2 regions of the Streptomyces sp. NPDC107454 genome follow, and region 2 is predicted to be linked to the other one. Evidence: riboswitches for the same ligand, from Rfam matches in the RefSeq annotation. Region 2 holds a riboswitch; the other holds the start of a gene.
The links. Region 2 has a riboswitch for cyclic di-AMP ahead of ACZ69M_RS45345 (transglycosylase family protein). Riboswitches for the same ligand answer to the same signal wherever they lie in the genome.
Positions count from the first base shown of each region.

Region 1 (7,228 bases), on a different contig from region 2:
CGGCGGTCCTCAGGAAGCTCCAGTTGTCGAACCGGCACGAGCTGACGCGATGGGCCACCGCGCGTCGGCTGGTCTAGCCGATCGCGTCGAGGGGGTTGCCTACCGGTGTGGCGCCTCGGGCGCCGGGCCCAGTATCCGCAGCGCCCAGCGGTAGTGACGTACGGCCTTCACGATGCCGATGAGGCCGGTCAGCCACAGGATCAGGCCGATGCCCATGCCCTGGACGACATCGCTGTAGAGGGGGTGGCCGGGCTCGGCCCGCGCGGCTGCCGTGAAGGACGTCCAGGCGCCGATCGCGCAGACGCCGAGCGAGGAGAGCAGCCAGAAGAGGCTGAGGCCGGGGGAGCGGAGCCGGGAGTCGGTCGGGGGGTGCCGGTCCAACTCGGACCAGGCGTCGAGCAGTCGGTGTATGTGATGGTCCCGGCGGACGGAGAGGGCGACGGCGACGACGGTCGGGGCGAGCGCGGCCAGGCCCAGCAGGGCGAAGAGCGGGCCCAGGACGAAACCGGTGGGGTCGCGCTGCTCGAGTTGCCGCAGCGGCAGCACCAGCAGCGCCCAGCCGACGATCGCCGCGAGCGCAAGGAGCCAGAGCAGCAGCACCCGGTGCACCCCGAGGCTCCGCCTGCGCAGCTCCTCCAGCGCCCGCCCCCGGTCGGCCAGCAGCGCGGCGCGGTCCGGCCAGGTCCTGATGTGCGCGGGCGGCGGCGGAGGCGGCAGCAGAGAGCCGGGCATCAGAACCTCTCGGACGACGGAGCGACGACGTAGCGACGACGGGACGACGGAGCGATGACGACGGAAACAGAGTCCGCGCCGACGCTACCGTGATCCACTTCTCCGTCCGCACCACACCGCGGCCGCCCCCGCGTCTTTCACGCCACTCGGGTGGCCCCCGCGAACGGCATCTCGTCGACCGGCGCCAGCCGCACGGGCGCCGACGGGTTCGGGGCGTGGATCATCTGGCCGTTTCCGACGTAGATACCCACGTGGCTGATTCCCGAGTAGAAGAACACCAGGTCACCGGGGCGGAGTTCGGACCGTGAGACCCGGTGTCCGGCGTTGATCTGTGTGTACGTCGTGCGCGGCAGCGAGATGCCCGCGGCGCGGTACGCGGCCTGGGCCAGGCCCGAGCAGTCGAAGGCGTCGGGCCCGGTGGCGCCCCAGACGTAGGGGCTGCCGAGCTTCCCGTAGGCGTACGCGACGGCCTCCGCCGCACGCGAGTCGGGGGCCGCGACGGAGCCGGGCGACGGCACCGGGCCGAGGTCCCGCGCGGCGGAGCGCGAGGCGCGCTGCCCGGCGCTTCCCGTACCCCCGGCCGCTCCCAGGTCCCCGAGCTGTGCGCGCTGCTCGTCGGTGAGCCGCGACAGCAGCTGCCGCGCCGTGTCCAGCTTCCCGGTGATCGTCTTCTTGGCCCGCTTCAGCTCCGCCTGACGCGACTTGAGCGAGGCCAGCTCGACATGCGCGGCCCCGCGCAGCTGCTCGATCTCCCGCAACTGCTTGCGCACCCGGGCCACGGCCTCCGCCTGCCGGCTGCCGGCCCGCTCGGCGAACGCGGCCCCTTCCAGATACTGGTCGGGGTTGTCGGACAGCGCGAGTTGCAGCGCGGGGTCCAGGCCTCCGCTGCGGTACTGCGCGGCGGCGATCGAACCCAGCGCGTCCCGTGCGGTGTTGAGCCGGTCCTCCTTGCGTGCCGCCTCGTCGCGCAGCGCGTTCAGCCGCTGCTCGGCCTTGTCGGCCTTGTCCTTCGCGCCGTCGTACTTCTGGGTGGCGACCTCCGCCTCCTCGTACAACTTGTCCACCTTGGCCTTCACCTGTGCCGGCGACAGCTGCGGGTCCGCGTGCCCGGTCCCGTCGAAGCCCGTCGCCGTGGCCGCGCCCGCGAGGGCGATGGTCGCGGCTGCGCGGGCCGTGTTACCACCGAGCGAGCGCTGTCTGGGCTTTCGGTGCGCTGCCACGAGGGCCCACATCCTTCCCGGGGACTTGCCTGCGACCGCCGGGGACGAGCGCGGTCAGCGGGGGACACGTCCGGCGGCGGCCCACACAGGGGGAGCGGGCCGCCGCCGGACCTTTCTCGGCGGTGGTGTCCGGCTGCCGCCCCTGGCCCGGGCGGCGGTGGGGAGCCGGTCACCTGGTGGAGGACGCTAAACCTGAGAGTGATGCCCTGGTGACGTCATGTACGGAAGTGGCGTCACTGGATCGCGGGGTGACCGTATGTGACCGTGATCCCGGCCCGGCGCAGTCGACTTCACGCGGTGTGATGACCGATGGGGCGGTTCCGGGACAATCGGTGGTTCCCAGGTGGTACGGGTCTACAGGGGGTGGGCCGGTGACAAGAGGGGTCAGGGCCGCAGATTAGGCTCCGGCTCCATGGACGTACTCATCCATCTCTTCGTCGGCCTGCACATCATCGGCATCGCCTCGCTCCTCGGTGGTTTCCTCACCCAGATGAAGGCGATGGGCCAGGGCACCGCCCGGTTCGTCCCCGCCATGCTGCACGGCGCGCTGACCATGCTGGTCACGGGCGTCGCCCTCGTCGGCCTCAACCAGGCCGACGACCACTCGGTCAACACCATCAAGATCGGCGTGAAGCTCGCCCTGCTGATCGTGATCCTCGGACTCGTCTATGTGAAGCGGGACGACGAGAAGGTGGACAAGGGCCTGTTCGGGCTCGTAGGGCTGCTCACGACCGCGAACATCTTCATCGCGGTGCTCTGGACCTGACTGCCCCCCGAAGGCCCCCACGGACGGCTACGGCGCTTCCGGACGGCGTCACAGATGCCGGACCGCTACGGCTCCCGCGGACGCCTGACCGCTACGGCCACCACCGCCAGCCACGCCGCGACCGAGATCCACAGCAGCACCTGCCCGAGCCCCCTGAGCCCGCCGACTCCGATGGCGGCCGCGACCGACAGCGTCGCCACCGCTGTCATCCCCAGCGGGAACACGGTCGCCCAGCGCAGCACGTCGTAGCGCGGTCGGGGCCACAGGGCCTCCGCCACGGCCAGCACGCAGTACCAGCCGAGGACGAGCACGAGCAGCGCCTCGGTCACCCAGCGCAGCACGCCGTTGTCGTCGTCGTTCCACAGGTAGAGGTTCGCCTGGTACGCGAGGATCAGCTTCGACCCCGCCAGCGTCGAGATGGCGAGCGCTCCGCCCGCGACCCACTGGTCCCCGGCGCCCGTGGCGACCTCGCGGTAGTCGAAGTAGAACAGCGCCGCCGCGTAGAGCACGAGCCCCAGCCAGAACAGCACCAGCGCGGTGTGCGCGAGCCAGTCCGTGTGCGTCGCGGGGGCGAGCGTCGCGCCCAGCACCGCGAGCCCCTGCGTGGCCACGCAGCCGAGGAACACCCCTCCGGGCATACGGGGCCGCCATTGCCGTACGACCAGGAGGAGCAGGCCCGGCCAGAGCACCGCCGACAGGGCGAGCAGGGCCTCGGCCGGCACCTCCCACCCCAGCGTGACCAGCCGCGTGCCGAGCACGGTGGTCGCCGCGACCGCGGTGAGCGCGCTCGGTGTACCGGCCTCCGTCAGCCACCGCTCCCGCTCCCGCAGCAGCCGTACGACGAAGGCCGCGGCGAGCCCGAGCCAGCCGACGGCCGCCAGGACCAGCGCGATCCGGGACAGGATCTCGTAGCCGGTCTGCTCCAGCCCGATCGAGATGATGCCGGTGGCCAGGATCGCGGCTCCGGCGCCCGGCGGACTCTGCATCCAACAGGTGCGCAGGCCGGTCCACCGGGTACCGGGCGGGGAGATGGCTGACATGGGCCCGATGCTAAGGACCTTCGAGCGGGTTGGCGGCGGGCCACGCGCGCGTGGAGCTCGATGAGCCCCACGCGCGCGTGCCGGACGCCGAGGCGTTAGGCCGGACGCACCACGCTGTGGATGATCGACTCGCCGCCGTAGAAGATCGACTCCTCGCGGACGTACGCGCCCGGCTTGGGGGCGTGGATCATCATGCCGTTGCCGACGTACAGGCCGACGTGGCTGATGTCGTCGTAGAAGAAGACGAGGTCACCGGGCTTGATGTCGGAGAGCGGGACCGTCGTGCCCACGTTGACCTGGTCCCAGGTGGTACGCGGGAGATCGACGCCGGCGGCCTTCCAGGCGGCCTGCGTGAGGCCGGAGCAGTCGTAGGAGCCGGGCCCGGTCGCGCCCCAGACGTACGGCTTGCCGACCTGGGTGCGGGCGAAGGCGAGGGCCTTGTCGGCCTTGGCGGTGTACGAGGAGTCGGTGGCCGTACTCCCGGTGGTGGCGGTGGTGCCGGTGCTCCCGGACGTCGTCTGCTGCTGGGCGGCCGCCTCCTGGGCCTTCTTCTCCGCCGCGGCCTGCTGCTGCGCCAGTTCCGCCGCCTTGCGGTCGGCCGCTTCCTGCTTCTTCTTCTCGATCGCCGCGAGCCGCGTCTTCTCCTCGGCGGTCAGCTTCGACAGCAGGGAGCGGGCCTCGGCGAGCTTGTGCTGGACGTCGGCCTTGGACGTCCTCAGCGCGCTCTGCGTCGTGGTGAGCGTCTGCAGGCTCTTGGATGCCTCCGCGCGCTTCTTGGTGGTGGCGGCCTGCTCGGTGACGTAGTCGTCGACGGCCACCTTCTGGCGGCTGGTCAGCCGGTCCATCAGCTGGGTCTGGTCGAAGTAGTCCTGCGGATTGTCGGCCAGCAGGAGGGTCGCGGTGTCGGGGGCGGCGGCGCCGGTGCGGTACTGCGCCGCGGCGAACGAACCCAGCTCCTCGCGCGCGGTGTTGAGCTTCTCGGTGCGCTGGGCCACGTCGTCGAGGAGAGAGTCGACGCGCTTGCGCTGCTGGGCGGTCTTCTCCCTGGTCGCGTTGTACTTCTCGGTCGCTGCCTCGGCCTGGTGGTAGAGGTCGTCGACCTTCTTCTCGACCTCTTCGATGCTCGGCTTGGAGTCGGCCGAGGGCGCGGCGTTCGCCGTCTGGGAGAGCAGGGCCACGGAGGTGAGGGCCGCCGTGGCGAGGGCGGGGGTCCGTATACCCGCTATGCGCGTACCGGTAGGACTCCACTTGCGATGCGACGCCAAGAGAGACGACTCCTTCCGTCTTCCGCCTACCGAGTTAGCTGTCGGGTTCGGGCGGGTGCTTCCGGAAGGTTTGCCCTACGGTCCTTGCCCCAGCGGACAATTGGACCGATTCACCCCAAGGTCGGTTGGGTCCCCGGCTCCGGCTGCCTTACGGCGCACCGGACTCGGCGGAGGCCGCACGGCCCGGCGGTGTTCGCCGGTTGGGTCGAGCGGCCTGCCCGGCACGGTAGCCAACTCATAAGTGTTCTGTGAAGTTTGATGTGCGATATGCCCGATACATTTTTGTGACCTTGACCCTGGGAGCCACTGATCGGGACCGACTGTGGCTGACCGTGATGAACCGATCCTGAACGGTGACGGCATCCGCGGCGGAGAGGCCGGCGGAAAGAGTGGCGGAAAGCGATCAGGCGTTGTCACGGAAAGAGATCATGAGCGGTCGCGGAAAAACCGGTCGGGTTTTCAGGGTGGCCGCGGGTTGTCAGTGGGGCCGCCTAGACTCGGAGAGCGATGAGCAGCCTCTTTGATGACAGCTTTCTGGCGGACCTCAAGCCTTCCGGGGCCCACGAGGAAGAGCCCCCGCCGCCGCCCGAGGACGGAGCGCCGGAGCCGCTTCCGGACGACCTGTTCGGCGGCCGCTTCGACGCGCCCGCGAGCCGGGACGCCTACTACCGCGACGGCGCGCACCGCCCCGCCGTGGACCCGGCGGCCCTGCTGGACGGGCTGAACGAGAACCAGCGCGCGGCCGTGGTGCACTCCGGCTCCCCGCTGCTCATCGTGGCCGGCGCGGGCTCCGGCAAGACCCGGGTGCTCACCCACCGCATCGCCCATCTGCTGGGCGAGCGCCATGTCCACCCCGGCCAGATCCTCGCGATCACCTTCACGAACAAGGCCGCGGGCGAGATGAAGGAGCGCGTCGAGCAGCTCGTCGGCCCGCGCGCGAACGCGATGTGGGTGATGACCTTCCACAGCGCGTGTGTGCGGATCCTGCGCCGGGAGAGCAAGAAGCTCGGCTTCACCTCCTCGTTCTCGATCTACGACGCCGCCGACAGCAAGCGGCTGATGGCGCTCGTCTGCCGTGATCTGGATCTCGATCCCAAGCGCTTCCCGCCCAAGTCCTTCAGCGCCAAGATCTCGAATCTGAAGAACGAGCTGATCGACGAGGAGGACTTCGCCGCCCAGGCCGCTGGGGGCACCTCCCAGACGGAGTCTGGGGGAGGCTTCGAGAAGACCCTCGCCCAGGCCTACGCGATGTACCAGTCGCGGCTGCGCGAGGCCAACGCGCTCGACTTCGACGACCTGATCATGACCACGGTCAACCTGCTGCGCGCCTTCCCGGACGTCGCCGAGCACTACCGTCGCCGCTTCCGCCACGTCATGGTCGACGAGTACCAGGACACCAACCACGCGCAGTACGCGCTGGTGCGTGAGCTGGTCGGCACCGGCGCGCAAGACGAGGACACCCCGCACAGCGAGCACGACCTGCTCCCCGCCGAGCTGTGCGTCGTGGGCGACGCCGACCAGTCGATCTACGCCTTCCGCGGCGCGACGATCCGCAACATCCTCCAGTTCGAGGAGGACTACCCGAACGCGACGACGATCCTCCTGGAGCAGAACTACCGCTCCACTCAGACGATCCTCTCCGCCGCCAACGCGGTCATCGAGCGCAACGAGTCCCGCCGTCCCAAGAACCTGTGGACCAACGCGGGCGCGGGCGCGCAGATCACCGGCTATGTCGCGGACACCGAGCACGACGAGGCGCAGTTCGTCGCCGAAGAGATAGACCGTCTCACGGACGCGGGCGAGGCGAAGGCCGGAGACGTCGCCGTCTTCTACCGTACGAACGCCCAGTCCCGTGTCTTCGAAGAGATCTTCATCCGCGTCGGCCTGCCCTACAAGGTCGTGGGCGGCGTCCGCTTCTACGAGCGCAAGGAGGTCCGGGATGTCCTGGCCTACCTGCGTGTACTGGCCAACCCGGAGGACTCGGTCCCCCTGCGCCGCATCCTCAACGTGCCCAAGCGCGGCATCGGCGAGCGCGCCGAGGCGATGATCGACGCGCTCTCGCAGCGCGAGAAGATCAGCTTCCCGCAGGCGTTGAAGCGCGTCGACGAGGCGTACGGGATGGCGGCGCGGTCGACGAACGCCGTGAAGCGGTTCAACACGCTCATGGAGGACCTCCGTACGATCGTCGAGTCCGGTGCGGGCCCG
Region 1 covers NZ_JBVJPA010000006.1:369,870-377,097, forward strand. The annotation lists gene ACZ69M_RS17385 (LuxR C-terminal-related transcriptional regulator) at 1-77, shown strand, start outside; gene ACZ69M_RS17390 (hypothetical protein) at 100-732, opposite strand; gene ACZ69M_RS17395 (C40 family peptidase) at 870-1,952, opposite strand; gene ACZ69M_RS17400 (hypothetical protein) at 2,365-2,718, shown strand; gene ACZ69M_RS17405 (tellurite resistance/C4-dicarboxylate transporter family protein) at 2,784-3,758, opposite strand; gene ACZ69M_RS17410 (C40 family peptidase) at 3,854-5,023, opposite strand; cyclic di-AMP (ydaO/yuaA leader) riboswitch at 5,032-5,203, opposite strand; gene pcrA (DNA helicase PcrA) at 5,531-7,228, shown strand, end outside.
Region 1: another riboswitch for cyclic di-AMP. It lies ahead of ACZ69M_RS17410 (C40 family peptidase); the one in region 2 lies ahead of ACZ69M_RS45345 (transglycosylase family protein).

Region 2 (7,228 bases):
CGTCTCCACCACGTCCGGCTGACCGCAGGGACAGCGGTGCGCGATCGCCCGCAGCCCGCGCGGCGGCCGGCCGAGCTGCTGTTTGAAGGCCTCGACGTCCGCGTCGGTCGGCTCGGTGCGCGGGGTGGGCGGCGGGGGCGTTTCCATGCCTGTGCTCAAGTCTCTTTCTTCTTCGATTCACCGGTCGTCAGGTCACCGGTCGGAGTGGTCCGACTTGTCGACGCCGTCCCAGACGTTGGCGTACCAGGGGCGGGCTGCCGCCCCCAGATCCGTACGCGACTGCTTCGCCGCGTCCGGGTCGATCACGACGTATCCGGTCTCGCCCGGCATCACATAGTGCAGCCGTTCCCGGATCTGCTGCTTCGCGTACGCGTCGTCCTGCCAGCGCGCCTTGAGGTCACGCAGCTGTTCGACCCGGGCACGGGCCCGCTCCTGCTGTCGCTCCAGATCGGCGATCTCGGAGCGCTGGGACACGTACTGCCTTATCGGGTACGCGAGGGCCACGATCAGAGAACAGAGTACGAGAGCCAGCAGCGCGGCGCGGCCGGTCAGGCGTGAGCGGCGGGCCTGGCGCTTGGTCTGCGAGCGGTAGACCCGGGCCGCCGTCTGCTCGCCGAGCAGCTTCAGCCTGGTCGCGGTGGAGAACCGGTCCCGGTCCTTCACGGCCATGTCCCGCCTCCCGTCACACGCGCGTACGTCCCCGGACACGGTACGGGACCGGGTACGGGGACGTACGTACGACTGGCTAAGGCTTGACCCTCCGCGGGTGTCAGCCCTTGAAGCGCGGGAAGGCGCTGCGGCCCGCGTACACCGCCGCGTCGTCGAGGATCTCCTCGATGCGCAGCAGCTGGTTGTACTTGGCGACGCGGTCCGAGCGGGCCGGGGCGCCGGTCTTGATCTGGCCGCAGTTCACCGCGACGGCGAGGTCGGCGATGGTGACGTCCTCGGTCTCACCGGAGCGGTGGGACATCATGCACTTGAAGCCGTTGCGCTGGGCCATCTCGACGGCGTCCAGGGTCTCGGTCAGCGAGCCGATCTGGTTGACCTTGACGAGCAGGGCGTTCGCGGAGCCCTCCTCGATGCCGCGGGCCAGGCGCTCCGGGTTGGTGACGAAGAGGTCGTCGCCGACGATCTGGACCTTGTCGCCCAGCTTCTCGGTGATGACGTTCCAGCCGGCCCAGTCGTCCTCGTACAGCGGGTCCTCGATGGAGACCAGCGGGTACGCGGAGACGAGCTCCTCGTAGTACTCGGTCATCTCGGCGGCCGAGCGGGACTTGCCCTCGAACTCGTACTTGCCGTCCTTGTAGAACTCGGACGCGGCGACGTCGAGCGCGAGCGCGATCTGCTCACCGGGGATGTATCCGGCCTGCTTGATGGCCTCGAGGATGAGGTCGAGCGCGGCGCGGTTCGACTCCAGGTTCGGGGCGAAGCCGCCCTCGTCGCCCAGGCCGGTGGACAGGCCCTTGGTCTTCAGCACCTTCTTGAGGGTGTGGTAGACCTCGGCGCCCCAGCGCAGGGCCTCGGAGAAGGACTCCGCGCCGATCGGGGCGATCATGAACTCCTGGATGTCCACGTTGGAGTCGGCGTGCGAGCCGCCGTTCAGGATGTTCATCATCGGAACGGGCAGCAGGTGCGCGTTCGGGCCGCCCAGGTAGCGGAAGAGGGGGAGGTCGGACGCCTCGGAGGCGGCGTGCGCGACGGCGAGCGAGACGCCGAGGATGGCGTTGGCGCCGAGCGAGCCCTTGTTGTCGGTGGCGTCCAGGTCGAACATCGCCTGGTCGATCAGGCGCTGCTCGGTGGCGTCGTAACCGACGAGCTCCGGTCCGATCTGCTCGATGACGGCGAGGACGGCCTTCTCGACACCCTTGCCGCCGTAACGGTTGGGGTCACCGTCACGCAGCTCGATGGCCTCGAAGGCGCCGGTGGACGCGCCGGACGGAACGGCGGCACGACCCGTGCTGCCGTCGTCGAGGCCGACCTCGACCTCGACCGTGGGGTTGCCTCGGGAGTCCAGGATTTCCCGGGCTACGACGACGTCGATGGACGGCACGAGCATCTCCTTCTGGGATGTGACGCGGGTACGCGGAGCCTGTGATGGCTTCGCGACATGAGCCTAACCGCCCCGGGGGGATCGGCCAGCCGGTCGCCCACCCCTTGGGCAGAACTGAACGTACACATTGTTCCAGAACGGAACAAAAACGGGTACGGAAATCTGGGTGCGAAACGCTCCGCACGAAATGCCGGAGACGAAATGCCGGAGACGAAAAACCCCGCTCCGGTGCGTACGGGGGAACACGCACCGGAGCGGGGAGCCCGTGGGGACGGGGGCGACCCTCACCGGGGTCTCCAGTGTGGAGACCCCTTTTATGTGGGACCTGTCATTCAGCTGGGGTGAGGCTACCGATCATCAGCTGAGGTGCAGCTGCTGACCCGGGTAGATGAAGTCGGCGTCGGCGACGATGTCCTTGTTCAGCTTGAACAGCTGCTGCCAGCCGCCCTTGACCTTCTTCTTCTCGGCGATCGAGCTGAGGCTGTCACCCTTGACGACCTTGTACTCGCCGTCACCCTTCTTGACCTTCTTGCCGGTCGGGGTGGAGACGGTCTTCTGGGCGGCCGGGCGGGACGCCGAACGGGAGGCCGCGGTGTCCGTCGAGCGGGTGGTGGTGCCGGCGCTCGGCGAGCTGTTCGACGAGGAGCTGTTCGAGGAAGACGAGGTCGACGGGGTGCTCGCACCGCCGGTGTACGCGGCGCTCGACAGGCCCGTGCCACACGTCGGCCAGGCGCCCTTGCCCTGCGCGGCGAGGACCTTCTCGCCGACGGTGATCTGCTGCGACTTGGACGCCTGGTTGGCGGTCGCGGCGTACGCGGTGCCGCCGTACGCGGCCCAGGTGGAAGACGAGAACTGCAGACCGCCGTAGTAGCCGTTGCCGGTGTTGATGGACCAGTTCCCGCCGGACTCGCACTGGGCGACGGCGTCCCACTGGGAGGCGGTGGCGGCGGAGGCGTTGCCGGCCGCCATCAGCGGAGCGGCGATGGCGACACCGGTGACACCGGCGAGCGTGGCGACACGAGTGGCCTTGGACGGACGGCGGTGCTTGCCCTTGCTGGAAAACAGCATGGAGAGATCCCCTCACCGACGCCTGCGAGGTGAGCTGTCGGGTTCGGGCGGGTGAGTGCCCGGCCGTGCGCTCTGAGCGCTCGGCTTCACCCCAAGCCGCTCCCGGTCAACTACCGGGCGCGGCGCGTACCTTGGGTCCCCCGCTCCTGCCTACGGCGCTGACGCGTCGACTGTTCCCGTACGGCCGTTGGCAGGATTCGGCGTTGACGACCGTCGGGGCCCGCTGTGGCGAGCGGTCATGACCGTAAGCAGTCGATCGGCTGAATTCCAAAGACGATCAGGGCCTTTGAGATCCATCTCTCACTCACGCCAAACCGGACATTACACAGCGAACCATGACGTGAACTGCCCCTACTTTTCGCCCGATTCGGCACCAACTGCAAGGCTCTGACCGGGGAGGATGAGGTTCGGGTCGACGCCGACCGTCTTCTTGTTCGCGTCGTACAGCTCGGCCCATCCGCCTTCGAGGTCAAGGGCGTCCGCGATGGTCCAGAGATTGTCTCCGGCGCGCACGACGTAGGAGCCGTCGACGACATCACGGGAGGCGCCGGCGCCGCGCGAGGCATGCCGCCCGGAGGAGTCGTCGCTACGGCCGTCCACGGCGCTGTCGGTGGTGTTCTCGTCCGCGGTGCCGCCGCGGTGGCGCCCCGCACCGGTCGTCGCGTTCTCGGACGTGCCGGAAGAGTCGCCACCCTGGCCGGAGTTGCCCGAGTTGTCACTCTTCGACGCATCCGTGTCGGAGCCGTCCGACCCCTGGGCGTCGCCGCTGGTGTCGGCCTTCGTCGTGTTCTCGGCCGCCTTCCCGGTCGCCTTCGAGGACGAACCGGATGAAGACGAGCCGGACGAAGACGAATCGGACTTCGAGCCGGAAGAGGCCGACGGGTTCGAAGTTTTGGACGAACTGGATGAACCGGAGGAACCGGATGAATCCGATGTACTGGACGAGTCGTTCGCCACGCCCGTGTCGACCAGGATGTTGCCCGAGTTCTTGCTCAGCCCGGAGAGCGGTCCACAGGTCGGCCAGGCGGTGAGGCCCTGGTGGTCGAGGAGCTTCTCGGCGATGGCTATCTGCTGCGAGCGGCTGGCCTCGTCGGCGCTCGACGCGTAGGCGAGGCCGCCGTACTTCTCCCAGTCCGCCTGGCTGATCTGGAGCCCGCCGTAATACCCGTTGCCGCTGTCGGCACTCCACTGGCCGGCGCTCTCGCACTCGGCGACCCGGTCCCACGTGGTGCCGTCGGCCGCGCTCGCGCTGGTGGCACCGAGCAACGGGATCGCGATGGCGGATCCGGTCACTCCTGCCGCGACGATGAGGGCCGGGGCCTGACGGGGGCGACGATGGCGGCCGTTCCCGGAGAGCATGCGGAAGCCTTTCACGTGACAGCAGGTGACTACGCGACGTGTGAGTCGCGTTGACGAGTGAACGTATCCGCACCCGAACACTTGTCACAAGTCGATGCAGCGTAGATCACGTGAAGATCACAGAGTTGAGTGCGCGTCAGGTTTGAGCGTCCGTGGGTGTATGGTCGCCCGCTATCGCGCGACCGGTACCGGAGGCGTGAACTCCACTGGAAGCGTGCGCAATCCACGCATAATGAGCCCGCCACGCCAGCGCAAATCGGCCGAATCTCCCGCGAGTTGAAGGTCGGGGAGACGGGTGAGGAGGGTGGCGAGCGCGGTCTGGCCCTCCAGTCGGGCGAGCGGGGCGCCGAGGCAGTAGTGGATGCCGTGGCCGTAGCCGAGGTGTTGGTTGTCACGGCGGGAGAGGTCGAGGGTGTCCGGCTGTTCGAACCGCGCGGGGTCACGGTCCGCAGCCGCGAGGACCACGAGGACGGGGTCGCCGGGCGCGATGCCCTGCCCGCCGATGCACACGGCCTCGGTGGCGAACCGCCACGTGGCCAGTTCCACGGGCCCGTCGTAACGGAGGAGTTCCTCGACGCCGGTCTCCAGGAGTTCGCGTTCGCGGGCGGCGAGGGACTTCTGGAGGCGCGCGCGCTGCTCGGGGTGGGTGAGGAGGGCGTACGTGCCGTTGCCGATGAGATTGACGGTCGTCTCGAAGCCGGCGAAGAGCAGAATGAAGGCCATGGCGGCGGCCTCGTTCTCCGTGAGGTGCTCGCCGTGGTCGGACGCGCGGATGAGACCGGAGATGAGGTCCTCACCGGGCGCGGGCGTGTCGGGAAGGCCTTCCCGCTTCTTGTGAATGAGTTCGAGCAGATACCCACGCATCTTCTTGACCGACCGCGCGACCCCGCCCCGCGGTCCGCCGCCGTGCCGGATCATCATCCCCGCCCAGTCCCGGAAGTCGTCCTGGTCCTCGCGGGGCACGCCCAGCAGATCGCAAATGGCGTAAATGGGAAGCGGGAACGCGAACTCGTGGATCAGATCGGCGGAACCCTTCGCCGCGAACTGGTCGATCAGCTGATCGGTGAGCTCCTGCACGCGTGGCGCGAACTCGGCCACGCGTCGCGGCGTGAACGCCTTCGAGACCAGCCGCCGCAGCCGGGTGTGGTCCGGCGGGTCGATGTTGAGCAGATGCGTCATCAACTCGGCCTTGCGCTCCCCCGGAATACCCGTCTTCCCTTTCGCGTGCGCAAGTTCTCCTGACTTGCATGTCATGTGATGGTCCGGGTTCTTAGACAGCCGGCTGTCTGCCAACGCTTGCCGTGCAAGGTCGTGGCGCGTCACAAGCCACGCGTCCACACCACTGGGGAGCCTCGTCCACCGCACAGGTTCCGAATCCCGCATCTGTGCGTAGGTGGGGTACGGGTTGGACCCGAACTCCCATGAGAAGAGTTCGGGTACACGGGGCTCGTCATGGCGCATGCCCCGACCCTATGCAGTAGGCGGAGCGGCTCCTCTATATAGAGGAGCGTCTGATCCAAGGCACGAAGAAATCCCGCTCGCCTCTCACGGCAAGAGACGAGCGGGATCCCAGCTCCGGCACGACCGGGAAGGTGCGGAACCCACCGTGCCGGCTCGTCCGCGGCCGTCTGTGATGAGCACACCGGGGACGAGGTTCGGACGCTAGCGGGGGTCGGGCGGCTGCCAGCCTCACCCGGCACCCAACCCCCGCCGCGCCCACCGCACGCCGACTGCACAGGCAGCCGACGGGCGGGCTCAGGGGGACGAGACGAGGCCCGGTGGACGGTACCCGGGGCCCCAGTAGTAACTTGCGGACGAGTCGCTCTCCTCGTCGACGACCGTCGCGTGATGCACGACGTCCCCCGGAGCGCACATGTGATGCGGCTCCCCGCACGTCACCGTGACGTTGCCCATCGTCGGCGCGAACCCGAACCGCGCCAGCCATTCCGGGTCACTGGGGAACGTCTGCGTCACGCCGCACACGGGCTCGTGCCCGGTCGGAGCGTCCGGCGTGACACCGGACGGGACGACGCGGAAGTTGACCTGACTGACGATGCGGTACCGCTGGTGCGACGGGTAGGACACCGAATGCTCAAGCGCCCACTCGTCGGGGTCCCGTCCGTCGCGCACGTCCTGGCTCTCAATGCAGTTGACGCACTCGATCCAGTTCCGCGACGGTATGGAGTCGAGCTCCATGCGGTGTTTGATCTCGGGGAACGGATCAACCTTCACGACGTCGACCGCCCCTTCTTCTGCCACTCGTGCGGATGCCGTTTGATCTCGATGGCAAGGTCCGTCGCGTGCGACGGGTCGTACGCCGGCGAACCGGCTTCATTCGCCTGCCGCCACTGCTTCAGCAGCGCCCCGCATACGTCACAGCCGGGGGCGGGGTGTGGTTCTTCGTGTTTGAGCGGGTCGGACAGCTCGACCGGATCTCTCATCGTCGTCTCAAGCGCCATACCTGCACCTCCGCCGTGGACTTTTAGGTGCAGAATTACGGAACACACGCTGTGCGATCGATCCCCTACGGGTAATCTCACCGTGAGATGACTTTTGATCCCGTTCATGGATACCGGGGGCTGCGCCATGTCGATTGCGCTTGAGCCGATCGACCTGCCTGACTGGGCTTGGGAGCACGCTGACGTTCGCCAAGCCTTGCGCGCTCGGGATGTGGGCGCAGTGTTCCGGCACGTGCAGCGCTATTCCGGCGCCAGTCAGGCACGTATTGCAACAGCCTCCGGGATGACGCAA
Region 2 covers NZ_JBVJPA010000026.1:27,993-35,220, reverse strand. The annotation lists gene ACZ69M_RS45360 (DUF501 domain-containing protein) at 1-147, opposite strand, end outside; gene ACZ69M_RS45355 (FtsB family cell division protein) at 193-669, opposite strand; gene eno (phosphopyruvate hydratase) at 770-2,056, opposite strand; gene ACZ69M_RS45345 (transglycosylase family protein) at 2,408-3,118, opposite strand; cyclic di-AMP (ydaO/yuaA leader) riboswitch at 3,123-3,286, opposite strand; gene ACZ69M_RS45340 (LysM peptidoglycan-binding domain-containing protein) at 3,470-4,477, opposite strand; gene ACZ69M_RS45335 (cytochrome P450 family protein) at 4,649-5,938, opposite strand; gene ACZ69M_RS45330 (DUF7848 domain-containing protein) at 6,233-6,709, opposite strand; gene ACZ69M_RS45325 (hypothetical protein) at 6,706-6,936, opposite strand; gene ACZ69M_RS45320 (helix-turn-helix domain-containing protein) at 7,043-7,228, shown strand, end outside.